DNA from 3 places in the Microbacterium sp. LS_15 genome. Region 2 is predicted to be linked to each of the others. Evidence: predicted binding sites of a transcription regulator. Region 2 holds the regulator's gene; each other region holds the start of a gene.

Region 1 (7,996 bases), on a different contig from region 2:
CTGCAGGAGGCAGGGCATGACGTCGACAGCGTCGTCGCGTACCGCACGGTGGGGGTGCCGGTCACGGATCGCATCAAGCGCGACGTCGAGAACGGGCGCATCAACGCGATCCTCATCACGAGCGGGTCGGTCGCCGCGCAGGTGCGCGAGCAGTTCCCGGAGATCCCCGACGACACTCTCCTCGCGGCGATCGGACCCCGCACCGCGCGCGATGCCGACAAGGCGGGTCTGCCGATCACGGTCATCGCCGATCGGCAGACGGTGGATGCCCTGATCGAAGCCGTGTCGAGCTTCACGCTTCCGCACGCGGCGGACGAGCTGGCGCCATGAGTTTTCCCGATGTGAGGATGCGTCGGCTGCGTCAATCGCCGGCGATGCGCGGTCTCGTTCGGGAGACCTCCGTGGAGCCGCGCCAGCTCGTGCTGCCGCTGTTCGTGCGGGAGGGGCTGACCGAGCCGCAGCCGATCGGTTCCATGCCCGGTGTCGCCCAACACTCGCTCGACTCGCTCCGCGCGGTCGCGACGGAGGCGGCGGAGGCCGGTGTCGGCGGCGTCATGCTGTTCGGCGTGCCGGCGGTCCGCGATGCCCGGGGCTCGGGAGCGGACGACCCGAAGGGCATTCTCAACGTGGCCACGGAGGCGCTGGCCGCCGAGGTGGGCGACGCGCTGGTCGTGCAGACCGATCTCTGCCTGGACGAGTTCACCGATCACGGCCACTGCGGTGTGCTGGCAGCGGACGGCTCCGTCGACAACGACGCGACCCTGGAGCGGTACACGTCGATGGCCCTGTCGCAGGCGCGAGCCGGTTCGCAGCTGCTCGGCCTGTCGGGGATGATGGACGGCCAGGTCGCGGTGATCCGTCGCGCTCTCGACGCGGAGGGGTTCACCGACACTCTGCTGCTGGCGTACGCCGCGAAGTACGCGAGCGCGTTCTACGGCCCGTTCCGCGAGGCCGTGGACTCGCAGCTGCGGGGAGACCGGCGCACGTACCAGCTCGATCCCGGCAACCGTCGCGAGGGCGTGCGCGAGGCCGTCGTGGACGAGCAGGAGGGTGCCGACATCGTCATGGTGAAGCCGGCCATGGCCTTCCTCGATGTGCTGCGCGAGGTCCGCGATACCGTGGATGTCCCCGTGTGGGCGTACCAGGTGTCGGGCGAGTACGCGATGATCGAGGCCGCCGCGGCGAACGGCTGGATCGATCGTCGTGCGTCGATCCTCGAGTCGCTGCTGTCGATCCGTCGGGCGGGCGCGGATGCCGTGCTGACGTACTGGGCGACCGAGGCGGCTCGCTGGCTGCGCAGCTGAGTCCGGCGCCCAGCCGCGCGGGCTAGCCTGGAGGATGCCGGTATCCGCCGTGCGACGCCTGAGGAGTGTGCTGTGACCGACCGCAATGACGACCTGTTCTCCGCTGCCCGTGCGGTGATCCCCGGCGGCGTGAACTCGCCGGTGCGGGCGTACGGTTCGGTGGGCGGGACGCCGCGGTTCCTGGCGTCGGCGCGCGGTGCTCGCGTGACGGATGCCGCCGGTGCGGAGTACGTCGACCTCGTGGCGTCGTGGGGCCCCGCACTCCTCGGGCACGCCCACCCGGAGGTCGTCGCGGCCGTGCAGGAGGCCGCGAATCGGGGTCTGTCCTTCGGTGCTCCGACGGAGGGCGAGGTGGAGCTCGCGGAGCTGATCGCCGACCGTGTGCGCGTGGGCGACGCGGCACCGGTCGAGCGGGTGCGCCTCGTATCGACGGGCACCGAGGCGACGATGACGGCGATTCGACTGGCGCGGGGTGCGACCGGCCGGGACCTGCTCGTGAAGTTCGCCGGCCACTATCACGGGCATTCCGACGGACTGCTCGCGGCCGCGGGCTCGGGCGTCGCAACGCTCGCGCTCCCTGGCTCTGCGGGTGTGCCGGCTCCGATCGCCGCCCAGACGCTCGTGATCGACTACAACGACCGCGCGGCGCTGGAGGCGGTCTTCGCCGAGCACGGAGATCGGATCGCCGCCGTCATCGTCGAGGCTGCCGCCGCGAATATGGGAGTCGTGACCCCGGAGCCGGGGTTCAACCGCTTCCTCGCCGACATCGCGCACCAGCACGGCGCGCTGCTGATCCTCGACGAGGTGCTCACCGGGTTCCGGGTGCACCCGGCGGGGTACTGGGGCCTGCAGGCGGAGGCGGGCGAGGATTATCGGCCCGACATCATCACGTTCGGCAAGGTCGTCGGAGGCGGAATGCCCCTCGCCGCCCTCGGCGGACGGGCCGAGGTCATGGACATGCTCGCCCCGGTCGGTCCGGTCTACCAGGCCGGGACGCTCTCCGGGAACCCGCTGTCGGTGGCCGCGGGTCTCGCGACTCTGCGGCTCGCCACCCCCGACGTCTACGCGACAGTGGATGCCGCGGCGTCGCGCATCGCCAGCGCACTCGATGCGGCGCTGACGGATGCCGGTGTCACGCACGCGATCTCCCACGCCGGCAGCCTGTTCAGCGCGTCGTTCCGTGACGGTGCTCCCCGCGACTACGCGCAGGCTCAGGCGCAGGAGTCCTTCCGGTACGCTCCGTTCTTCCACAGCATGCGCGAACAGGGTGTCGCGCTGCCTCCGAGCGTCTTCGAGGCCTGGTTCCTCACAGCTGCTCATGGCGAGGACGAGCTGCAGCGTATCGAGGCGGCGCTTCCTGCTGCCGCCTCGGCTGCTGCTCGCGCCCTCGCGGCGAGCTGACACCCCGACGCGAGCCATCACACGAAGATCACTCGTCGTTGCGGCGAATCCCGGTAGCTCCGGCCCGATGGACTGAGCCAGTCGATTGTGCCGTCCGGCAGCTGTCGCGCCGACCACCGATGGTCGTCGGCGATGTCCGGATGCTTGAGCGCATGGTGTCCGCGGCAGAGGTGAGCGAGATTGTGGACGTCGGTGCGCCCGCCCTTCGCGTGGTCGTGGGTGTGATCGGCCTCGCATCGGTGCACCGGCATTCTGCATCCGGGAAAGCGGCAGTGCTGATCCCGCGCCCTGAGGAAACGTCGCATCGGCTCGGTCGGTGTGTACGTGTCGGTCTCGGTGACCAACCCGCTCGCGTCGAGGAACAGGCGCGACCATCCGAGGTTCCGCCCGGCGAGATCACGGGCGTGGTCGGGGTGGAGCGGTCCGTATCCGTCGAGTTCGGCGGGCCGCTCGTCGAACCCGGCGAGCGTCGTCGCCGCGATCGTGACCTGGATGCGCCCGCGGATGTTGTCGAGCCCGGGGCCGTTCGCCGGACTGGGGTCGGCTGCGAGCAGCAGGTCAGTCAATAGGTCGGCGCGCACCTGGTCGATCGTGCGCGAGTCCGCGGGGACGGCTTCGGCGTCGCTCGAGGCAGTGAGGCGCCCGGGGTCGGTCGTGAACGTGACGTCGGCGAAGATCGCCGTCCGATCGAGCGAATCGAGGCGGGGCTCGATGCCCTGATCGCCCTCCGAGGCGCACGCCTCCGGAGTCTGCCGCGCTGCCACCACTCCGCGGGCGAGCTGTGTGAGCCGGTCCATGATCGCGGCGGCGAGGTGCTCGGGCAGCACGACGGTGAGCAGCGCCAGCCCGTCGTCCACCGAGCGCATCGTCACGGCGCGCTCAGACCGCGCGCGCTCGTGCCGCTCGACCACCGTGTCGCCTGCCAGGGCCGCGGCGAGGCGCTTCACGTGAGCGGCGGTGCGGGCCGGCGTCTCTGCTTCCGCCACGACGCGCGCGGCCGTGTCGAAGGTGGCGAGTGCCGCGGCATCCGCTCGGCCGTTGTTGATCGCTTCGCGTACGATGCCACCCGCTCGGACGATCTCGCGCACATGCCCCGCGGTGATCGCTCCCTCCCGGAACGCGGCGAGCACCTCGGGATGACCCCGCTCGAGGAAGGCGGCATCGGTGAACGCGTACTCCATCGTGCTGTGCGCCACGCGACCCGCGGCGGCGTACTCCGCGACCATCGACCGGTGGATCGCGTCGCGGTGGAAGGGGTGCTCCTCGGCATCCTGTTGATCGACCCGCATCCTCTCTGCGAGAAGGTGCGACGCGTGCGCTTCGAGCGTCGCGATCCGGCGGCGGGTCTCCGTCCACGCGTCGAGAAGCGTAGCGCGCTGCTCGATGTCGGTCTCGACGACGGAGGTGGAAGCCATGCTTCGAGTTTAGTATATTTGTTCGAATCTCGAGGAGAACATCGGAATGGAGCGACGAGTATATGACGGTCGTACACAACGGATCGTTGCGGTCCTGTGAAGAAGACGCAGACAACTGGCAGGACGCCGCTGGCAGACTGGACGCATGGTGACGTTGCTGCTGGACCAGACGCAACTCGAGATCGTGCTCTCGCCGATCGAGCGTGCCGCGAGCTTCCACCGGGACAACCTGCGGATCGAGCGCGAGACCATCACCAAGGTGCAGCTCACCGACGACGCGTGGACCTGGCTGCGCGGCGTGCCGAACCCCGGAACGCACATCCCGGGTATCCTCGCGGCCGGGACCTGGAAGGCCGCGGGAAGCACCGATTTCGTGCTGATCCGTCGGCATCGACCGAGCGTGGTGATCGACCTCGACGGTGACGAGCAGTTCCGGCGCCTGATCCTCACGACCCGCCACGGGCTCTCGCTCACGCAGGCGCTGCGACTCCCTGTCTCGGAGGAACCCGCCGACGTCGAGGAGATCGTCGCCACCGCGCCGACGCCGGTGTCGAAGGCGCGCAAGCGTCCCGTCATCCGCCCCAGGCCCGCCTGAATCCCTCGGACACAGGAATGCCTCCCCGCTGATCGGCGGGGAGGCATTCGACTGTCGGGAGGGCGCGGAGCGCTCAGTCGTGACGGTGCTCGTGGTGCTCACCCTCGTGGTGCTCGTGCTCGTGGTACCCGCCCTCGTGGTGCTCACCCTCGTGGTGCTCGTGCTCGCCCCCGGCCTGCGCCTCCGCACCCTCGCCGGGCGCAGACGCGGGAACCTGGTCGATCACCCCGGTGCTGGCGACAGACCACTGGGTGTCGCCCTCGCCGGTTCGGTCGTGCTCGTCAGCATCGGGCGCGTCGCCGTGGGGGTAGTCTCGCGGCTCGTCCTCGTAATAGGCGCGTGCTGCGGCGGCCAGCATCGAGCTGACCGCGGCGGAGCGAGGATCCTCGTCGCCCTGTTCCCGGGGCTGGTCGCCCTCGTCCGCGGGCTCGTCGCCGTGTTCCTCGGGCTGGTCGCCCTGCTCGCCCGACTCGGATGCAGCGGTGTCGCCCGTTGCGTCCGTCTCGCCGAGGCTGTCGAACACATCCACGCCTGAGTCGTGTGATTCCTCCGCGGCGTCGCTGTCCTCCGGCTCATCCGTCTCGGCCTGCGTCGATCCGGCGCCGAACAGGATGTCGTCGAAAGACGGCCCGCCCTCGACGGGCGCTTCCGCGGGCGCCGCGGCCGTCGCGTCGGTCTCCGCCGCGGTGTCCGCGTCGGCCCCGGCGTTCGACGGGGCCTCGACGGCAGCCTCGGCGCCGGGTGCTTCGTCCGGCTCGGCGGCAGCGTCAGCATCCGGTTCGGCGACAGCGTCAGCATCCGGTTCAGCGACAGCGTCGGCAACCGGCGCAGCGTCGGCCTCGGCATCCGCCGCGACGTACTCGGATGCCGCGGCGACCGCGCGCGGCTCGAGTGTGCCGCCGCGGACGAGCTCGATGAAGACGTCCTCGAGCGTGGGGCCGCGCTGCACGAGCGTGGTGAGCGCGATGCCGGCCGCGGCGGCGATGGCGCCGACCCTCGCCGCGTCCCCTCCGCGGACGCGGAGTCCGGAGCGCAGCACCTCGATCTGGAACCCGGCCTCGGCCAGGGCGCTGCGCAGGGCTGCACGGTCCGCCGCGTCGACCACGACCGATCCGGCGGTGGGGTCGGCGAGCTTCTCGATGCCGCTCGACAGCATCAGCTGCCCCTTCGAGAGCACGAGCACGTTGTCGGCGACCTGCTCGACCTCGCTGAGCACGTGCGACGACACCAGCACGGTCCGTCCCTCGTCGGCGAGGCGACGCATGAGCAGGCGCATCCACCGGATGCCCTCGGGGTCGAGCCCGTTGGCCGGCTCGTCGAACACGAGGGCGCCGGGGTCGCCGAGCAGGGCGTGCGCGACGCTGAGGCGCTGCCTCATGCCGAGCGAGAAGCTGCCGACGCGTCCCTCGGCCTCGTGCTCCAGGCCGACGAGCGAGAGCACCTCGTCGACGCGCGAGAGCGGGATGCCGTTGGCCTTGGCGGCGATCGTCAGGTGGCGGGTCGCACTGCGACGGGGCCGGTAGACCGTCTCCTCGAGCACGGAGCCGATCGTGCGCAGAGGGTGGCGCAGCTCGGAATGGGCGACGCCGCCGATCGTGGCGGTTCCGCTGGTGGCGCGCACCTGTCCGAGCAGGATGCGCAGTGTCGTGGTCTTCCCGGCGCCGTTCGGGCCGAGGAAGGCGGTGACGGCTCCCGGCTCGACCCGTGCGGAGAAGTCGGACACCGCCGTCACGTCATTGAAGCGCTTCGTCACGCGCGTGAACTCGAGCACCTGTCCGTCGGGCATCCGCGACCTCTCGTTGCAATGGGCAGTTCCGTCTATCCTGCCGGAAAAGCCGTCCGATCGCGTATTTACCCCACGGACGGGTGCGAGGGCAAGCATGAATCCAGCGGGTAGCCTGGCACGCGTGACCGATTCCACCACCGCGCCCCGGGTCCTCGTCCGCACGGAGGGGGCGCTGGGACGGCTCACTCTCAACCGCCCCGAGGCGATCAACGCCCTCGACCCCGGCATGATCGACCTGCTCACCGAGGCGCTCGAGGCCTGGCGTCACGACAGCGACGTGCAGATCGTGATGATCGACGGGGCAGGGGAGCGCGGGATGTGCGCCGGGGGCGATGTGCGCGCCCTGTATTCGCAGATCGTGGCGGGCGATACCGACGTCACTGCGGAGTTCTTCCGCGCGGAGTACGCGCTCGACGCCCTCATCGCGGAGTACCCGAAGCCCGTCGTGACGATCGCCGACGGCATCACGATGGGCGGCGGGATCGGCCTCTCCGGCCACGCGGCGATCCGCATCGTGACGGAGCGCTCGAAGCTGGCGATGCCGGAGACGCGCATCGGCTTCACGCCCGACGTCGGCGGCACCTGGCTGCTCGGCCTCATGCCGGGCCGGCTCGGCGAGTACTTCGGTCTGACCGGTTCGACGATGGATGCCGCGGACGCGGTGCTGCTCGGGTTCGCCGACCACGTGGTGCCCTCCGACCGGCTCGACGCTCTGCGCGAGGCCCTCGCCTACCGCGCCGACCCGACCGGCCCCTCCGAGATCGTGCTGCTGTTCGACGAGACGCCCGAACCCTCGACGGTGCCGGCGTCGCGCGTGTGGATCGACGAGGCCTTCTCGGCCGACACGGTCGCAGAGATCGTCGAGCGGCTGCGGGCGCGCGAGGAGCAGGATGCCGCGGCCACGGCCGACCTGCTCGAGAGTCTCGCGCCGACCGCCCTGGCCGTGACGCTCGACGCCGTCCGCGAGGCGCGGGCGATGAGCAGCCTGAGGGACGCCCTCGCCGGGGAGTACCGCCGCGTGATGTGGTTCGTGATGCAGCATCCGGATCTCGTCGAGGGCATCAGGGCGCAGCTCGTCGACAAGGATCGCACCCCGAAGTGGCAGCCCTCGTCGATCGCGGAGCTCCCCGAGGATGCCGGGGCCGATGCGCGTGCATACACCCCGGAGCGCGCACTCTTCTGAGGGTGAGGCGGGGCCGCGTCTTGTTCGCCGCGGTCCAACTACTCGGGGCCTTCGATCGGCCGGTTCGCTGTGAGCGAAGGTCATCCCCGCGGGGGATACGAATGTCGGCGGTTCGTGGCACTCTTGCATGTGCGCGATCGTCGGCCCGCGTCCGCCTGCCGGGAGATCCGCCGCGTCACCCTTCATAGAAAGTCCGCCTGTGCTGGGAAAAATTCTCGTCCGCTATCTGTCCCGCTATAAGTGGCTGCTGCTCGTGGTGCTGGTCTTCCAGTTCGCGAGCGCGCTGGCCACGCTCTATCTGCCCCGTCTGAA
Region 2 (7,996 bases):
CCCTCGATGTAGTGCGCCTCGAAGTCGTGGGACTGCTCGACGAGCATCCGCAGGTCGGCGACGCCGTACCGGCTGATGCCGGCCGCGAACGTGCCCCCGCGCACGAGCGCTGACAGCACCGTCCAGCCGCCGGCGGAACCGCCCTTGATCGCGATGCGCGCCGGGTCGGCGAGCCCCGCCTCGACGAGCCCGCGCGCCGCAGCGATCACGTCGTCGACGTCCACGACGCCCCACGCGCCATCCAGGCGCTCTCGATACGCGCGCCCGTACCCGCTCGAGCCGCCGTAGTTCACGTCGAGCACCCCGATGCCGCGACTCGTGTAGAACGTGATGGCCGATGACGTCGCCCCGGTGACGTGGGCGGTCGGACCGCCGTGCACGAGCACGACGTACGGCGGCAGCTCTCCCTCGGGGGCGGTCGCCGCCGGGTGGGCCGGTGGGTAGGCGAAAGCGTGCACGGGGCCATGAGCGCCGTCGACGACGAGGGCGGACGCCGTGGGCATCCACGCCGGGTCGGCCGGTGCGCCGCCGGCGACGGCCTCGACGGCGCCGGTGTCGACGTCGACGAGCCAGAGACCGGGAGCGGACGTCGAACTGCTGCCGGAGAGGAGGATGCGCGTCCCGGCGACGTCGTCGACGCTGACATGGCCGTCCGGCGGCACGGGCAGCGGGCGTGCGCTGCCGTCGGAGGAGATCACGACCACCGCGTCCCTGCCGTCGGTCCGCACCGCGACGAGGCGACCGTCGACGAGGGGCTGATACCAGCGGTTGCCGAGCACCCAGAGTCCATACCCCGTGTCGGCGTCCACCTCGGCGGCGGTCACCGGCTCTGGCGTCCAGGACCGGCCGTCGGCGTCGACGCGCACCCTGTGCAGGGCCCACCGGCCGGTCGGGTCATCGGCGACCACGAGTTCGTCGTCGCCCGTCCACTCCGGCTGCAGAGCGGCGCGCGTCGGCACGACGGTCGTGAGAGAGCCGTCGGTGACCGCGAGACGCGCCGACTGCCACGGCATACGTGTCGCGTCCCATTCGACCCAGGCGACCCGGTGTCCGTCCGGACTCGGTGCGGGGTGCGCGAAGAAGCCGTCGCTCTCGACGACCACCCGCACCGCGTCGGGATCGTCCGCGGCAGATCCGTCGACCGGGATTTCGACGACGGCGCGCCGGTGCGGTTCGACGGTCAGATCCTCGCGCACCGCGAACAGCCGCCCCCGCTGCACGCGCAGACCGCCGTGCGCAGGGCCAGGGGCTGTGAGGACGACGGGCTCGCCGCCGCGCGGCATCCTCCGCACGCGCTGGTCCTTCGCGTCGACGAAGTAAAGCGTCCCCTCGTGGTCGGCCGTCCACGCGCCGCCGCCGTACTCGTGCACGCGGGACCGCGCGCTCCACGGCGTCGGGAGGATCTGGTCGCCGGTCGAGCTCCGGACGGTGACGCGACCGCCTTCCGACGGGACCGACTCGCCCCACCAGACCTCGTCCCCGACGAAACGGGCGCCGTCGATGCGCGGCGACGATGCCGCGACGGATGCCGGAGTGAACGGTGAGGGCCAGGACCCGAACGGTGCGGACATGCCTCCGAGCCTAGACGGAGCCGGCCAGCCGACCAGCCGGTCGCCGCCGGACGCATGACCTCAGACGGCGCGCAGGACCGCGACGACCTTGCCGAGCACCACGGACTCGTCGCCGAGGATGGGCTCGAACGCCGAGTTGCGCGGCAGCAGCCAGGTGTGGCCGTCGCGGCGACGCAGCACCTTGACCGTGGCCTCGCCGTCGAGCATCGCGGCGACGATCTCGCCGTTCTCCGCGCTGTTCTGCGAGCGGACGACGACCCAGTCGCCGTCGCAGATGGCGGCGTCGATCATCGACTCGCCGGAGACCTTGAGCATGAAGAGGTCACCCTTGCCCACGAGCTGGCGGGGGAGGGGGAAGATCTCCTCGACCTGCTGGTCGGCGGTGATCGGCACGCCGGCGGCGATGCGGCCGACCAGCGGGACGAGGGCGGCGTCGCCCACCGGGGTCGCGACATCGGCCGGGTTCTCAGCGCCGGTGCCCGGCAAATCGATCAGCACCTCCATGGCACGGGTCTTGCCGGGGTCGCGGCGCAGATACCCGCTCAGCTCGAGCTGTCCGAGCTGGTGGGTGACGCTGGAGAGCGACTTCAGCCCCACCGCGTCGCCGATCTCGCGCATGCTCGGCGGGTAGCCGTAGCGGCTGATCGACGTCTGGATGACCTCGAGGATCGCCATCTGCTTGGGGCTGAGGCTCTTCCTCCGCCGAGTGCGCGGCGCCTCGGACTCGGGGGCGGAGATCTCGCTCATGGTGCTCCTCAGGTGTGCGGTATCGCGGTCCGGATTCGAATGTCGGTGGTCCGTGATGGGGTGTGCGTATCGAAACCGTATCCGAGAATCACGCCGATCTGGAAGATCTGTTCGAGTGTGTCGGCTGATTCGGAGGACGGGTTTCGAAGAACTCTTGACAGATGTTCGAATTCGAAGATACCTTCGGAACGTAGCTTCGCATTCATGACTCCCGGCCGAGTCGCGAATGCGAACGCTACGCCAACTTCATCGCTGATGCAGACGCACAGCGGTAGAGCAGAGGAGCACCAGATGACCACCATCACCTTCAGCACCGCAGCGGTCCTTCCGGCACGTCCGGCGACGCGGCTCCGGCTGACGGCGCGCGGTCGCCGCTTCCTGCTCGCTCTCGCCGCCGTCCCGCTCGCCGGGGGCATCGCGTTCGCGGCTCTGAGCGGGGGCACGGCCCTCGCCTCGAACGAGAGCGTCGCGACGGCATCGTTCGAGACGGTCACCGTGATGCCGGGCGACACCCTGTGGTCGATCGCCGAGAGCGTCGCGCCGGGTGCCGACCCGCGAGAGGTCATCGGCGACATCACCCGTCTGAACGTCCTCCAGGGCGGCGCCCTCCAGATCGGCCAGGAGATCGCGATCCCCGCGCAGTACTCCGAGTGACGTCACCCGGCAGCCGGGCGCCACTGCGCGGCCTACCATGGGAAGGGTGACCGCATCACTCGCCGACCTCCCGCTTCGTGACGATCTTCGAGGACTCACTCCCTACGGGGCCCCTCAGGCGCCGCTGCCCATCGCCTTGAACGTCAACGAGAACACGCATCCCGTCCCGGATGCCGTGGCGAGCGACATTCTCGATGACATCGCCGTGGCTCTGCGTGACGTCAACCGCTACCCCGACCGCGAGTTCACCACCCTGCGCGAGGGGTTCGCCGAGTATCTCGGGCACGGTCTCGAGGCGGAGCAGATCTGGGCAGGGAACGGCTCGAACGAGGTCCTGCAGCACATCCTTCAGGCGTTCGGCGGTCCGGAGCGCACCGCTTTCAGCTTCGCACCCACCTACTCGATGTACCCGCTCATCGCGCAGGGCACGGGCGCGACGTGGGTCGCCGGCACGCGCCAGCCCGACTACTCGCTCACTCCCGACGATGCTGCCGCGCAGGTCGAAGAGGCCGACCCCGATGTGATCCTCCTGTGCGCGCCGAACAACCCGACCGGAACCCCGTTGTCGCTCGATGTGATCGAGGCGGTGTACGAGGCCAGCCGCGGGATCGTCGTGGTCGATGAGGCGTATCAGGAGTTCGCTCCGCGCGAGGCGCCATCGGCGCTCACGCTGCTCGACGGCCGTCCGCGACTCGCGGTCTCGCGCACGATGAGCAAGGCCTTCGCCTTCGCGGGTGCACGCGTCGGCTACCTCGCGGCCGATCCCGCGTTCATCGACGCGCTGCGCCTCGTGCGACTGCCCTACCACCTGAGCGCGCTCACGCAGGCCGCCGCCATCGCGGCTCTGCGCAACTCCGACGTCATGCTCGGCATGGTCGAGGAGATCATCGAGCAGCGCGACCGCATCTCGGCGACGCTCGAGGCGCTCGGGTACACGCCCCACGAATCATGGTCGAACTTCGTGCTCTTCGGGGGCGTCTCCGATCCCCGTGCGGTCTGGCAGCAGCTGTACGACCGCGGCGTGCTGATCCGCGACGTGGGCATCCCGGGGCACCTCCGGGTCACCGCCGGCACGGAGGCGGAGACCACCGCGTTCCTCGACGCACTGGCCTCGATAGGATCGGCTTCATGAGCAGCACCGCCCTGACCCCTCGCACCGCGACGCGTGTGCGCAGCACTTCGGAGTCCACTGTCGAGCTCGAGCTGAACCTCGACGGCACCGGTGCGAGCCACATCGACACGTCGGTGCCCTTCTTCGATCACATGCTGACGGCGTTCGCGAAGCACTCCCTGACCGACCTCACTGTCCGCGCCTCGGGCGACACGAACATCGACGCTCACCACACGGTCGAGGACATCTCGATCGTGCTCGGCCAGGCGATCCGCGAGGCGCTGAGCGACAAATCCGGCATCTCCCGCTACGGGGACGCGCTCGTGCCCCTCGACGAGGCACTCGCCCAGGCCGTGGTCGACATCTCGGGGCGCCCCTACCTCGTCCACACGGGCGAGCCGGCGGGTTTCGAGCACCACCTCATCGGCGGCCACTTCACCGGCTCCCTCGTCCGCCACACGTTCGAGGCGATCACGTTCAACGCCGGGCTGACCGTGCACGTGCGGGTGCTGGGCGGACGCGATCCGCACCACATCGCCGAGGCCGAGTACAAGGCGTTCGCGAGGGCGTTCCGCCAGGCGAAGGCGCTCGACCCGCTCGTCGACGGCATCCCCTCCACGAAGGGCGCGCTGTGACCGGGGCACCCCGCGTCGCCGTGTTCGACTACGAGTCGGGCAACGTGCACTCCGCCGTCAAGGCACTCGTCGCGGCAGGCGCGGATGCCGTGCTCACCCGCGACCGCACCGAGGCGCTCGAGGCCGACGGCCTGCTCGTCCCCGGCGTCGGCGCGTTCCAGGCGGTCCGCGACGCGCTCCACGCGCACGGAGGGGACGAGATCATCGATCGCCGCCTCGCGGGGGGCCGCCCGGTTCTCGGGATCTGCGTCGGCATGCAGGTGCTCTTCGCCCACGGCGTCGAGCGCGGCACCGATGCGGAGGGGCTCGGCGAATGGCCGGGTGCCGTCACCGAGCTCAACGCTCCGGTGCTGCCCCACATGGGGTGGAACACGGTGGAGCCGGGCGCAGACAGCATCCTGTTCCGTGGGATCGAAGACGAGCGGTTCTACTTTGTGCACTCGTACGCGGCGCAGTCGTGGGAGCTCGACGTCATCCCGCCGTTCCCGCAGCCCGTGCTCACCTGGTCGACGTACGGTGAGCCGTTCCTCGCGGCCGTCGAGAACGGTCCGCTCTCCGCCACGCAGTTCCACCCCGAGAAGTCCGGGGAAGCCGGCATCCAGCTGCTGCGCAACTGGGTGAACAGCCTGCGCGACTGATCAGAAGCCGCGTGCGACCGCGGCAGCGGCCGACAGCCAGGCGCGCTGCGTCGGCGCGGCCAGAGCCCGCAGCCGCAGGTGGCCGTCGACCATCTCACGGTCGAACGGGATCTGCACGACGTCGCGGGCGAGCGGCTGGTACCCGGCCACGACCTCGGCGACGTCGGCCGACGACGCCTTGGGGTCGGCCTGGCTGACCACGACCACAGACTCGCGCGCCAGTCGCGCTGAGCGCTCGTCGCGGTCCTCGAGGGCCTCGAGCAGCAGAGCGCCGGCCTCCGCATGATCGTCGCGGGTGGTGGTGGCGACGACGATCTGGTCGGCGAGCTCGATCATCCGCAGCCACATCGGGTCGGACTCGTCGTTGCCGGAGTCGATGATGATGAGGCGGTAGAACTTCGCAGCCACGGCGTGGATCGCGTCCACGTCATCGGGGCTCAGCCGGTTTTCGTGCGCGAGACGGATGGGCTTCGAGCGCAGCACGTCGTACTTCTCCTGCGGCTGATGATGCACGAAGTGGGCGAGGTCCGCCGACTGACCCTGGGCGCCGAGGAGCCGCTGCGTCTGCGGGAGCAGCTCGAGCAGTGTGCGGTCGTGGGCGCCGGTCTCGGTGCGCCAGCCGAGCGTGCCGCGGGTCTGGTTGTTGTCCCAGGCGAGCACCCCGGCCCCGCCGTACTGCGCGAACACGGCCGAGAGCAGCACGGTCGCGGGGGTCTTGCCCGCACCGCCCTTGCCGTTCACGACCGCGACCGTGCGCGGGCCCGGCCAGTGCCGGCTCACGGCGTGCTCGTCCTCGCGCACCGCGCGCTCCTGCGCGTTCGGGGCGAGGGAGAAGCCGAGCCGGTTGAGCACGCCGCGACCTCCGTGGCGGGCGGGCTCCTCGCGGGGGTCCTGCTGCAGGAAGGAGCGTCGCTCCAGGCCCTGCTCCCGCTGGAGTCGACGCGATGAGGTGAGCGGATCGACGGTCGGGGCGGTACCGGCGGGTCCCGGTGCGCCCTGGGCACCGGACGGCATCGACGGGGGAGCAGCGGGCGCCGCCGGAGCTCCGGTGGCCGGGGCGACGGGCGCCGACGCGACAGGGGCGGCCGGCTGGCCAGAGCGCACCGGCTGCGCAGGCTGCACCGGCGCGGGCTGCCCGGGCTGGAGCGGCTGCACCGGCAGTGCCGTCGGCGCTGCCGGAGCGGGACGCGTCGGAACCGGCGCCGTCGTGGGCACGGAGGTCGGGGCAGGCGGCGCTGTCGGAGCAGGCAGCAGCGTCGGGACGGAGGAGACGATGGGCTGGCTCGCCGGTGCGGTCGGCTGAGAGGGCGTGGTCGGCTGGGCCGGTGCGGTCGGCTGGGCCGGTGCGCCGGGCGCTCCGGGCGCGGAAGGCGCGGCGGCAGGAGTGCCGGGCGTCGGGGAGACGGGCGCCTCGGGCCGCACGGGAGCGGCGGGCGATCCCCCGGATGCAGCGGCCGCGGCCTCGGCGCGCGTCGACGGCGCCGTTCCTGCGTCGCCATCGGCCTGGTCGAGTGTCTCGGGCCGCGGTCGCAGCGCGCTGGCCGGAAGAGTGGGCCAGTCGTCGTCGTCCTGCGGTGAGAGGGGCACGTGCTCGACGATCTCGGGCGCCGGTGGCGGGGGAGTGTTACCCCGCCGCAGGGGGCCTCCGCCGTATGCTTCCCCGTCGCGCGCCATGAACCATCTCCTCATCGACCGAATAGACGTGATATCGAGGCTACAGCGTGTGGCCGGTCCCTCACCGTCATCTCATTTGGAGCGGACTGCCGCGGAGGCTAATGTCGTTTCTCGTGCCGGTGATCAGGCGCATCCCATCTCACCTGAGGACGTCATGAACGACTTCGCGCAGTCCCCCTCTCTCACCCTGCTTCCCGCGGTCGATGTGGCCGGCGGCAAGGCCGTTCGGCTGACCCAGGGTGAGGCCGGCACCGAGACCAGCTACGGCGACCCGCTCGACGCGGCCGGCGAGTGGGTGTCGCAGGGTGCGAAGTGGATCCACCTCGTCGACCTCGATGCGGCGTTCGGACGCGGCAGCAACGCCCCGATCCTGCGCAAGGTCATCAAGCAGTACCGCAACGTGAACGTCGAGCTGTCCGGCGGCATCCGCGACGACGCGACGCTGGAGGCCGCCCTCGAGAGCGGTGCGACGCGCATCAACCTCGGAACCGCTGCACTGGAGAACCCCGAGTGGGCTGCCGACGTCATCGGCCGCTACGGCGAGGCCATCGCCGTGGGGCTCGACGTGCGCGGCACGACGCTGGCCGCGCGCGGCTGGACGAAGGAGGGTGGCGACCTCTGGGAGGTGCTGGAGCGCCTCGAGGATGCCGGGTGCAGCCGCTACGTCGTCACCGACGTCACCAAGGACGGGACGCTCAAGGGCCCGAACCTCGAACTGCTTCGCGAGGTCACCTCGCGCACGCCGAAGCCCGTCGTGGCGTCGGGCGGCATCTCGAATCTCGACGACATCATCGCTCTTCGCGACCTCGTGCCGCTCGGTGTCGAGGGTGCGATCGTCGGGAAGGCCCTCTACGCCGGCGCGTTCACGCTGGCCGAGGCTCTGGATGTCGCAGGGGACTGACGACCCGGGCCCCGTCGGGCATCACCACGCCGACTCGGCCGGGGTGCCGTGGGAGGGCCGCAGCT
Region 3 (7,996 bases), on a different contig from region 2:
TGGGGACTGACGGGGCGCGACTGATGGCGATACCCCGGCAGCTGCCCAACGCGATCACGGTCGCACGCATCCCCCTCGCGGTCGTCTTCTTCGTCCTGCTCCTGCTCGGCGGCACCTACGGCCTGACCGATCTGGCCGTTCGCTGGATCGCCGCGGTCCTCTTCATCGTGGCCATCTCCACCGACTGGGTCGACGGCTACCTCGCCCGGCGCTACGACATCGTCAGCGATTTCGGCAAGCTCTGGGATCCCATCGCCGACAAGCTCCTCACCGGGGCCGGTTTCATCGGCCTCGCCATCCTCGCCGAACTCAACTGGTGGGTCGTCGTCGTGATCCTCGTGCGCGAGTGGGGGATCACCATCCACCGCTTGATCGTCGCGAAGGAGCACGTGGTCGCCGCGGCGTGGATGGGCAAGCTCAAGACCGCCGTGCAGGGTGTCGCTCTCGGATGGGCGCTGCTGCCCTTGCACGTGGTGATCGGCCTGTGGCCGTGGGTGCTCGTGACGGCTGTGCTCATGATCATCGTCCTGATCCTCACGGTGGCGAGCGGGATCGACTACATCGTCGCCCAGGTCAGAGGATCCAGGCGGTTGGCGTGACGATCGCCTCCGACGTCGTCGAGGCCCTCTCGGCCCGCGGATGGACGCTGGGCGTGGCCGAGTCGTTGACGGGCGGCGCCGTCGCCGCGGAGCTCGTCAGCGTCCCCGGCGCCTCGGCAGCGCTCTGGGGTGCCGTCGTGGCTTACGCGACTCCGGTCAAGCACTCGTTGCTCGGGGTCGACGAGGCGCTCCTGTCGGAGCAGGGGCCCGTTCACCCGCGCGTGGCGCTGCAGATGGCTGACGGAGTGCGCCGCGCCGTCGGTGTCGGACGACCGGCCGACGTCGGGATCGCGACGACCGGCATCGCCGGCCCGGACTCGCCCGACGGTCAGCCCGTGGGCACCGTGCATGTCGCGGTCGTGACTCCGGAGAGCTCCGCGAGCGAATCGTTCCGATTCGACGGCGACCGCGTGAGGATCCGCGCCGCTTCGGTGGACGCCGTGCTCTCGCTGCTCCGTCGGATGACACGGGAATAGCGAACGGGACGTGCCGGTTGTCGTAAATGTGCTCACACCGAAAGCACAGCGTGCAAGGGTAGATTTTGTGACAGTCGATACGACTAGACTGACGATTCCATCGGGGGAGACCTCGAGTAGGCGATCTGGGAGGAGGTTCCGATGATTCTCGTACGGCAGGAAATCGGCGATGTTCTGAGGGACTTCCGTCTTCAGAAGGGGCGGACGCTCCGCCAGGTCGCGAGCAAGGCGTCTGTCGCCCTCGGATACCTCAGTGAGGTCGAGCGTGGACAGAAAGAGGCCTCGAGCGAGATCCTCGCGTCGGTGGCCGATGCGCTCGACGTCCCGATCTCGACGATCATGCGCGAGGTCGGTGACCGCATCTCGGTTCTCGAGGGCATCCAGGTGTTCCCCGACGTCGTCCCCGACGACCTCGTGGCTGCTGTCGAGCCCGAACTCTCGCTCCACTGACATCGAGTCCCCGACTCTTCATGCGTCGTAGTGAGTTCCTCCGCGCTGTGGAGGCCGAATTCGGTGGGCGTGCGTCGTCCCTGGTGAGCGACCTGGTGCTCACAGGATTGTCCGGTCGTACGGCCGAGGGTGCCCTGGACGCGGGGATTCCTCCGCGCGACATCTGGCTCGCGCTGTGTGCTGAGACGGATGTGCCTCTCGAGCGCCGCCACGGCGCCGGGCGGCTCGAGCCTCGCAAGCGCTGAGCCGCGACGGCGGAGCGGAGCGGCTTCGAGATCCGCGACGTCTTCCTCGGCGTGTCGTCGAAGATGTGTTCGAAACAGGCGTAACGTTCTGCACAAGTGGTTCGGAGGCCACGTTCTCCCCGTTCATTGGGCTCACGCGATGCAATGTCGGTGGCCCCTCGTACGGTGATAACAGGCCGAAGAGCCATACGCCTTGTCGGAGAGTTCGTCCCGATCCCGGGACGACCGCGACAGCCTACAGGCGGCACCACGCGAGCATAAGGAGCACGTCATGCCATCACCCGCAGACCGCGAGAAGTCCCTCGAGACCGCACTCGCTCAGATCGACCGCCAGTTCGGAAAGGGCTCGGTCATGCGGCTGGGCAGCGATGAGCGCGCCCCCGTCGCCGTGATCCCGACCGGTTCGATCGCTCTCGACGTCGCTCTCGGCGTCGGCGGGCTCCCGCGTGGCCGCATCGTGGAGATCTACGGACCCGAGTCATCGGGTAAGACCACGCTCACGTTGCACGCGATCGCCAACGCCCAGCGCTCCGGCGGCATCGCAGCGTTCATCGACGCGGAGCATGCGCTCGACCCCGACTACGCCGCCAAGCTCGGCGTCGACATCGACGCGCTCCTCGTCTCGCAGCCCGACACGGGTGAGCAGGCGCTCGAGATCGCCGACATGCTCGTGCGCTCCGGCGCGATCGACCTGATCGTGATCGACTCCGTCGCAGCCCTCGTGCCCCGTGCTGAGATCGAGGGTGAGATGGGAGACTCGCACGTCGGCCTTCAGGCTCGCCTGATGTCGCAGGCGCTCCGCAAGCTGACCGGTGGTCTCAACCAGACCAACACGACGATGATCTTCATCAACCAGCTGCGCGAGAAGATCGGTGTGTTCTTCGGATCGCCGGAGACCACGGCCGGTGGAAAGGCGCTCAAGTTCTACGCGTCGGTGCGCATGGACATCCGTCGCATCGAGACCCTCAAGGACGGCACCGACGCTGTCGGAAACCGCACCAGGGTCAAGGTCGTCAAGAACAAGATGGCTCCTCCGTTCAAGCAGGCGGAGTTCGACATCCTCTACGGCGTCGGCATCTCCCGCGAGGGCAGCCTCATCGATTTCGGCGTCGACCACGGCATCGTGAAGAAGTCGGGGTCCTGGTACACCTACGACGGAGATCAGCTCGGACAGGGCAAGGAGAACGCCCGCACGTTCCTGATCAAGAATCCCGACATCGCTCTCACGATCGAGACGCAGATCAAGCAGAAGCTCGGGATCGGCGGGCCGGCTGCTGCTGCTCCCGGTGACGAGCTCGCCGAGCGTCGTCCCGCGTAGAAGCCATGCGCAGGCAGTTCGACGGTCGGGGAACGACTGCTCCTATGACCGGAGCGTGCGATGAGTGATCATCATGGGGGCGAGTCCGAGCGGCTCGCTCCCGTGACGCCGCTGTTCGGCAGGCGGCGCGGGGCATCCGAATCCGACGACGCGGGGGATCGGATTCCGCGCCTGGACGAGCACGGGTCGCGCTCGCACGGGTCGCGCTCGCATACGACGGGAGACGGCGTCTCGGACAAAGCCCGTCGCGCAGCCGAAGTGGTCGTCCCGCGACGCACCGGCGATGCGGGACTCTGGCGGTCGACCTGGAACGGCGACGACCTCAGCGGATCGATGGCGGAAGAGGCGTCGGACGGTTCCCCGAGCGAACGCCATCCTGCGCGGGGTGCGGCAGGACGAGGTCCCCGTCTGCGTCCGCTCAACGCTGTGCCCGATTCTTCGAGCGATGCATTCGGAGAGGCGGGAACGGGCGCGCGGTCTCCGCACAGCGATGAGGAGATCCGTGCGGCAGCGGAGGAGCTCCTCGTGCGCAAGCTCCGCTCGCGCTCGCTGTCGGTCTCCGAAGCGCGTCTCGTGCTGCGAGGCTACGAGAACGACGGTCGCCGTCTCGATGCGCACCAGGTCGACGATGTGGTCGCGGAGTTCGAGCGGCGCGGCTATCTCGACGATGCCGTGCTCGCCGAGCAACTCGTCACCGGGGGAGTGCAGCGCAAGGGGCAGGGGCGCGTCGCTCTCACTCGTGCGCTCGCTCAGCGAGGAATCCCGCGCGAGGTCATCGACGCCGCTCTCGAAGAACTGCCGGATGACGACGCCGAGCGTGCCCTCGAGTTCGCCCGGACCAAGGCGACGTCGCTGGCCCGGCTCGATCCCGACACGGCGCTCCGCCGTCTTGTGGGGCAGCTCGCGCGCCGCGGCTACAACGGCGGAGTCGCCATGAGCGCGGCGAAGACCGCGCTGGCGGAAGCGTCCGGCCGCGGGTCGAGCGGAGTGCGCTTCGTCGACTCGGACTGATTCCACGACGATCGGATCCTCGCTGCCCGCTCGCGCTCCGTCGAGCACAGCCGGTGTCCCGTCGACACGCTCGTAGAATGGAATCATCATGAGTATCCCGCGCAGCGAGCCGACGATCATCTCCTCGTCGTCGGCGGCGATCGACCACGACGGCAGACAGCGTTCCTACGAGGTGCGCACCTTCGGCTGTCAGATGAACGTGCACGACTCCGAGCGTCTCTCCGGGTCGCTCGAGAGCGCCGGTTACATCCGGGCGGATGTCGGCGACGAAGCCGACGTCGTCATCATCAACACCTGCGCGGTGCGCGACAACGCAGCGGGCAAGCTGTACGGCACACTCGGACAGCTCGCTGCTGTCAAGCGGCGCAAGGACGGCATGCAGATCGCCGTCGGCGGGTGCCTCGCGCAGATGGACAAGCAGGCCGTGCTCGACAAGGCGCCATGGGTCGACGTGGTCTTCGGCACGCACAACATGGGCTCGCTCCCCGGACTGCTGGAACGCGCACGTCACAACGGCGAGGCGGAGATGGAGATCCTCGAGTCGCTCGAGATCTTCCCGTCGACGCTTCCGACCAAGCGCGACTCCGCCCACAGCGGGTGGGTGTCGATCTCCGTCGGCTGCAACAACACCTGCACGTTCTGCATCGTCCCGAGCCTGCGAGGCAAGGAGAAGGATCGCCGACCCGGCGACATCCTGAACGAAATCCGGCTGCTCGTCGAAGACGGCGCGATCGAGGTCACGCTGCTCGGACAGAACGTGAACTCCTACGGTGTCGAATTCGGTGATCGACAGGCCTTCGGCAAGCTCCTCCGCGCGACCGGCGAGATCGAGGGACTCGAGCGCGTCCGCTTCACCAGCCCGCACCCCGCGGCGTTCACCGACGACGTGATCGACGCCATGGCCGAGACTCCGAACGTGATGCCTCAGCTGCACATGCCGCTGCAGTCCGGCAGCGACCGCATCCTCAAGGCCATGCGCCGTTCCTACCGGAGTGAGAAGTTCCTCGGCATCCTCGAGCGCGTTCGCGACCGGATCCCGCACGCCGCGATCACGACCGACATCATCGTCGGATTCCCCGGCGAGACCGACGAGGACTTCGAAGACACCATGCGGGTCGTCGAGCAGTCGCGCTTCGCCAGCGCCTTCACCTTCCAGTACTCCATCCGAGAGGGCACTCCGGCGGCCACGATGGCGGATCAGGTGCCCAAGGCAATCGTGCAGGAGCGTTACAACCGTCTCATCGCCCTGCAGGAGCGCATCTCCCTCGAGGAGAATCAGAAGCAGGTCGGTCGCGAGGTCGAGGTGCTGGTCTCGACAGGCGAGGGCAAGAAGGATGCCGAGACGCACCGCCTCACCGGACGAGCGCAGGACAACCGACTCGTGCACTTCGAGGTCACCCCCGGCTCCGACCTTCCGCGCCCCGGCGACGTCGCGACGGTGACCATCAGCCACGCGGCGCCGTTCCACCTGCTCGCCGACGATCCGACGGGAGCGCCCCTGCGCATCCGCCGAACCCGCGGTGGCGACGCCTGGGACCGCGCCCAGGCGGAGTCGTGTGCGGTGCCCGCTCCGGCGTCCTCCGGCGGAGCACGAGCGGTGTCGCTCGGCCTCCCCACGCTTCGCGTCGGCGTGTGACCGCAGACAGCGTCGCCTCGGCGTCGGGCACTCCGAAGCTGTGGGTCGTCGTCGGTGCGACGGGGACGGGCAAGAGCGATCTCGCCCTCGACCTCGCCGAAACCCTGCGTGCGCGAGGCAACCGCGCGGAGATCATCAACGCCGATGCGATGCAGCTCTACCGGGGCATGGACATCGGCACGGCGAAGCTGACGGTCGACGAGCGTCGCGGCATCCCGCACCACCTGCTCGACGTGCGCGATGTCGACGAGGAAGCGGCCGTGGCCTGGTACCAGCCGCTCGCACGCGCCGCGGCGGCTGACATCCACTCCCGTGGAGGCGACGCGATCCTCGTCGGCGGATCCGGTCTGTACGTCTCCAGCGTGGTCTTCGACTTCGCGTTCCCGCCACGCGACACCGCTGTCCGCGATCGACTCCAACGAGAACTCGACGACAGCGGTCTCGACGCGCTGCTCGCCCGGCTGAGGCGACTCGACCCCGCCACGGCGGATCGCATCGACGCCAAGAACGCGCGACGAGTGATGCGAGCCCTCGAAGTGCTCGAGCAGGGGAGCGCGACCCACGGGGCCGCACTCCCGTCGGAGCCTGCGCTCTGGCACCCCGACACCCGAATCGTCGGCCTGCACGTCGACAGGTCGCACCTGGTCGAGCGTCTCGACGAGCGCGTGGAGCGGATGTGGCGGGCGGGTCTCGTCGAGGAGGTCGCCGGCCTCCGCTCCCGTGGGCTGGAGCGCGGCGCGACCGCTCGCCGAGCCATCGGGTATGCCCAAGCCCTCGCGCAACTCGACGGGCAGCTCTCCGAACGCGAGGCGATCGAGCAGACGCAGGCGCTCACGCGTCGATACGCGCGTCGACAGGTCTCCTGGTTCAAGCGGTACGCCGATCTCGAATGGCACGACGCGCCCATCGACGCGGGATCACTCCTCTCGAGGTGAGTCGAGCTCACCGAGCGGCGCCCGTGCAGCAGGCGCGGTGTGCGCCGCGAATGTCGGAGGTCGGTGGGAACCTGGCGGCATGACCACCCACTTCTACACCGCGTCGAGCCTCGACGGCTTCATCGCGACAGACGATCACTCCCTCGACTGGCTGCTCTCGCAGGACATCGACCAGGACGGCCCGATGGCGTACCAGGAGTTCGAGCGGGGGATGGGTGCCCTCGCGATGGGTGCGTCGACGTATGAATGGGTGATGCGACATGAGCAGGGCACGTGGGGGTACGCACAGCCGACGTGGGTGTTCACGCACCGCGACCTCGACCGCCCGGAGCAGGGCGACATCCGCTTCGCTCAGGGTGACGTCGCGGCCGCGCACGCGGAGATGGTCGAGGCCGCCGGCGGGAAGGACGTCTGGGTGGTCGGCGGGGGAGACCTCGCGGGGCAGTTCGCCGACGCCGGGCTCCTCGACGAGGTGTGGGTGCAGTACGCCCCGGTGACCCTCGGCTCGGGCGCTCCACTGCTTCCCCGTGCGCTCACCCTCGAGCTGCGGGAGGTCGCCCGCAACCGCGCCTTCCTGTGTGGTCGCTACCGCGTGGTCAAGGACTGAGACCGCGCGATCCTAGACTCGGAGGATGGCCTGGAGCATCCGCGCATTCGACGATCGTGACACGGAAGCGGTCATCGCACTCTGGGAGGAAGCCGGTCTCACCAGGCCCTGGAACGATCCGCGCCGAGACATTCAACGGAAGCTCCAGGTGCAGCCCGAGCTCTTCCTCGTCGCCGTCGACGACAGCGACGACAGCGACGGCACCGACGGCATCACACCGCGCATCGTCGGTACGGTGATGGCGGGGTACGACGGACACCGCGGCTGGCTGTACTACCTCGCGACCGCTGTGAGCCATCGGGGGCGCGGTGTCGCCCGCGCCGTCGTCACGGAGGCCGAGCGGTTGCTCCTCGCCATGGGGTGCCCGAAGATCCAGCTCATGGTCCGCGAGGGCAACGAATCGGTGCTGGCCTTCTACGACAGCCTCGGATACGAGCGCTTCTCGGTGAGCAACACCGGCAAGCGGCTGATCGTCGACGCATAGCCGCGATCCCTAGACTGGAGGCATGGTCGCATTCACCAAGGGGCACGGCACGGGCAACGACTTCGTCATCATCGCCGACCCCGACGGCACGCTCGAGCTGAGCGCGGAGCAGGTCGCTGCGCTCTGCGACCGTCACTTCGGAATCGGCGCAGACGGCATTCTCCGCGTCGTGCGTTCAGCGGCGATCCCGGAGGGACGTGCCTCCCTCGACGAGGAGCCCGCCGCCGAGTGGTTC

What was found. The regulator LexA, encoded in region 2, represses DNA repair genes until DNA is damaged. The targets are predictions, from matches to a motif close to TCGAACANNTGTTCGA.
Region 1: RAC69_RS04250 (DUF222 domain-containing protein) is a predicted target of LexA. The motif match lies at 4,131-4,146, and genes of this name have one in related genera.
Region 3: recA (recombinase RecA) is a predicted target of LexA. The motif match lies at 1,828-1,843, and genes of this name have one in related genera.

What each region holds. Positions count from the first base shown of each region.
Region 1 is NZ_JAVAYD010000002.1:27,263-35,258, reverse strand. It holds gene RAC69_RS04265 (uroporphyrinogen-III synthase) at 1-330, shown strand, start outside; gene hemB (porphobilinogen synthase) at 327-1,304, shown strand; gene hemL (glutamate-1-semialdehyde 2,1-aminomutase) at 1,377-2,705, shown strand; gene RAC69_RS04250 (DUF222 domain-containing protein) at 2,723-4,120, opposite strand; gene RAC69_RS04245 (hypothetical protein) at 4,266-4,715, shown strand; gene RAC69_RS04240 (ATP-binding cassette domain-containing protein) at 4,789-6,501, opposite strand; gene RAC69_RS04235 (enoyl-CoA hydratase/isomerase family protein) at 6,623-7,684, shown strand; gene RAC69_RS04230 (ABC transporter ATP-binding protein) at 7,884-7,996, shown strand, end outside.
Region 2 is NZ_JAVAYD010000015.1:32,576-40,571, reverse strand. It holds gene RAC69_RS15030 (prolyl oligopeptidase family serine peptidase) at 1-1,571, opposite strand, end outside; gene lexA (transcriptional repressor LexA) at 1,632-2,318, opposite strand; gene RAC69_RS15020 (LysM peptidoglycan-binding domain-containing protein) at 2,610-2,972, shown strand; gene RAC69_RS15015 (histidinol-phosphate transaminase) at 3,010-4,104, shown strand; gene hisB (imidazoleglycerol-phosphate dehydratase HisB) at 4,101-4,718, shown strand; gene hisH (imidazole glycerol phosphate synthase subunit HisH) at 4,715-5,356, shown strand; gene RAC69_RS15000 (MinD/ParA family protein) at 5,357-6,943, opposite strand; gene priA (bifunctional 1-(5-phosphoribosyl)-5-((5-phosphoribosylamino)methylideneamino)imidazole-4-carboxamide isomerase/phosphoribosylanthranilate isomerase PriA) at 7,185-7,931, shown strand; gene RAC69_RS14990 (SseB family protein) at 7,915-7,996, shown strand, end outside.
Region 3 is NZ_JAVAYD010000001.1:59,121-67,116, forward strand. It holds gene RAC69_RS00275 (DNA translocase FtsK) at 1-24, shown strand, start outside; gene pgsA (CDP-diacylglycerol--glycerol-3-phosphate 3-phosphatidyltransferase) at 24-599, shown strand; gene RAC69_RS00285 (CinA family protein) at 596-1,075, shown strand; gene RAC69_RS00290 (helix-turn-helix domain-containing protein) at 1,217-1,525, shown strand; gene RAC69_RS00295 (DUF3046 domain-containing protein) at 1,546-1,770, shown strand; gene recA (recombinase RecA) at 2,042-3,088, shown strand; gene RAC69_RS00305 (regulatory protein RecX) at 3,149-4,099, shown strand; gene miaB (tRNA (N6-isopentenyl adenosine(37)-C2)-methylthiotransferase MiaB) at 4,188-5,735, shown strand; gene miaA (tRNA (adenosine(37)-N6)-dimethylallyltransferase MiaA) at 5,732-6,670, shown strand; gene RAC69_RS00320 (dihydrofolate reductase family protein) at 6,750-7,277, shown strand; gene RAC69_RS00325 (GNAT family acetyltransferase) at 7,303-7,761, shown strand; gene dapF (diaminopimelate epimerase) at 7,784-7,996, shown strand, end outside.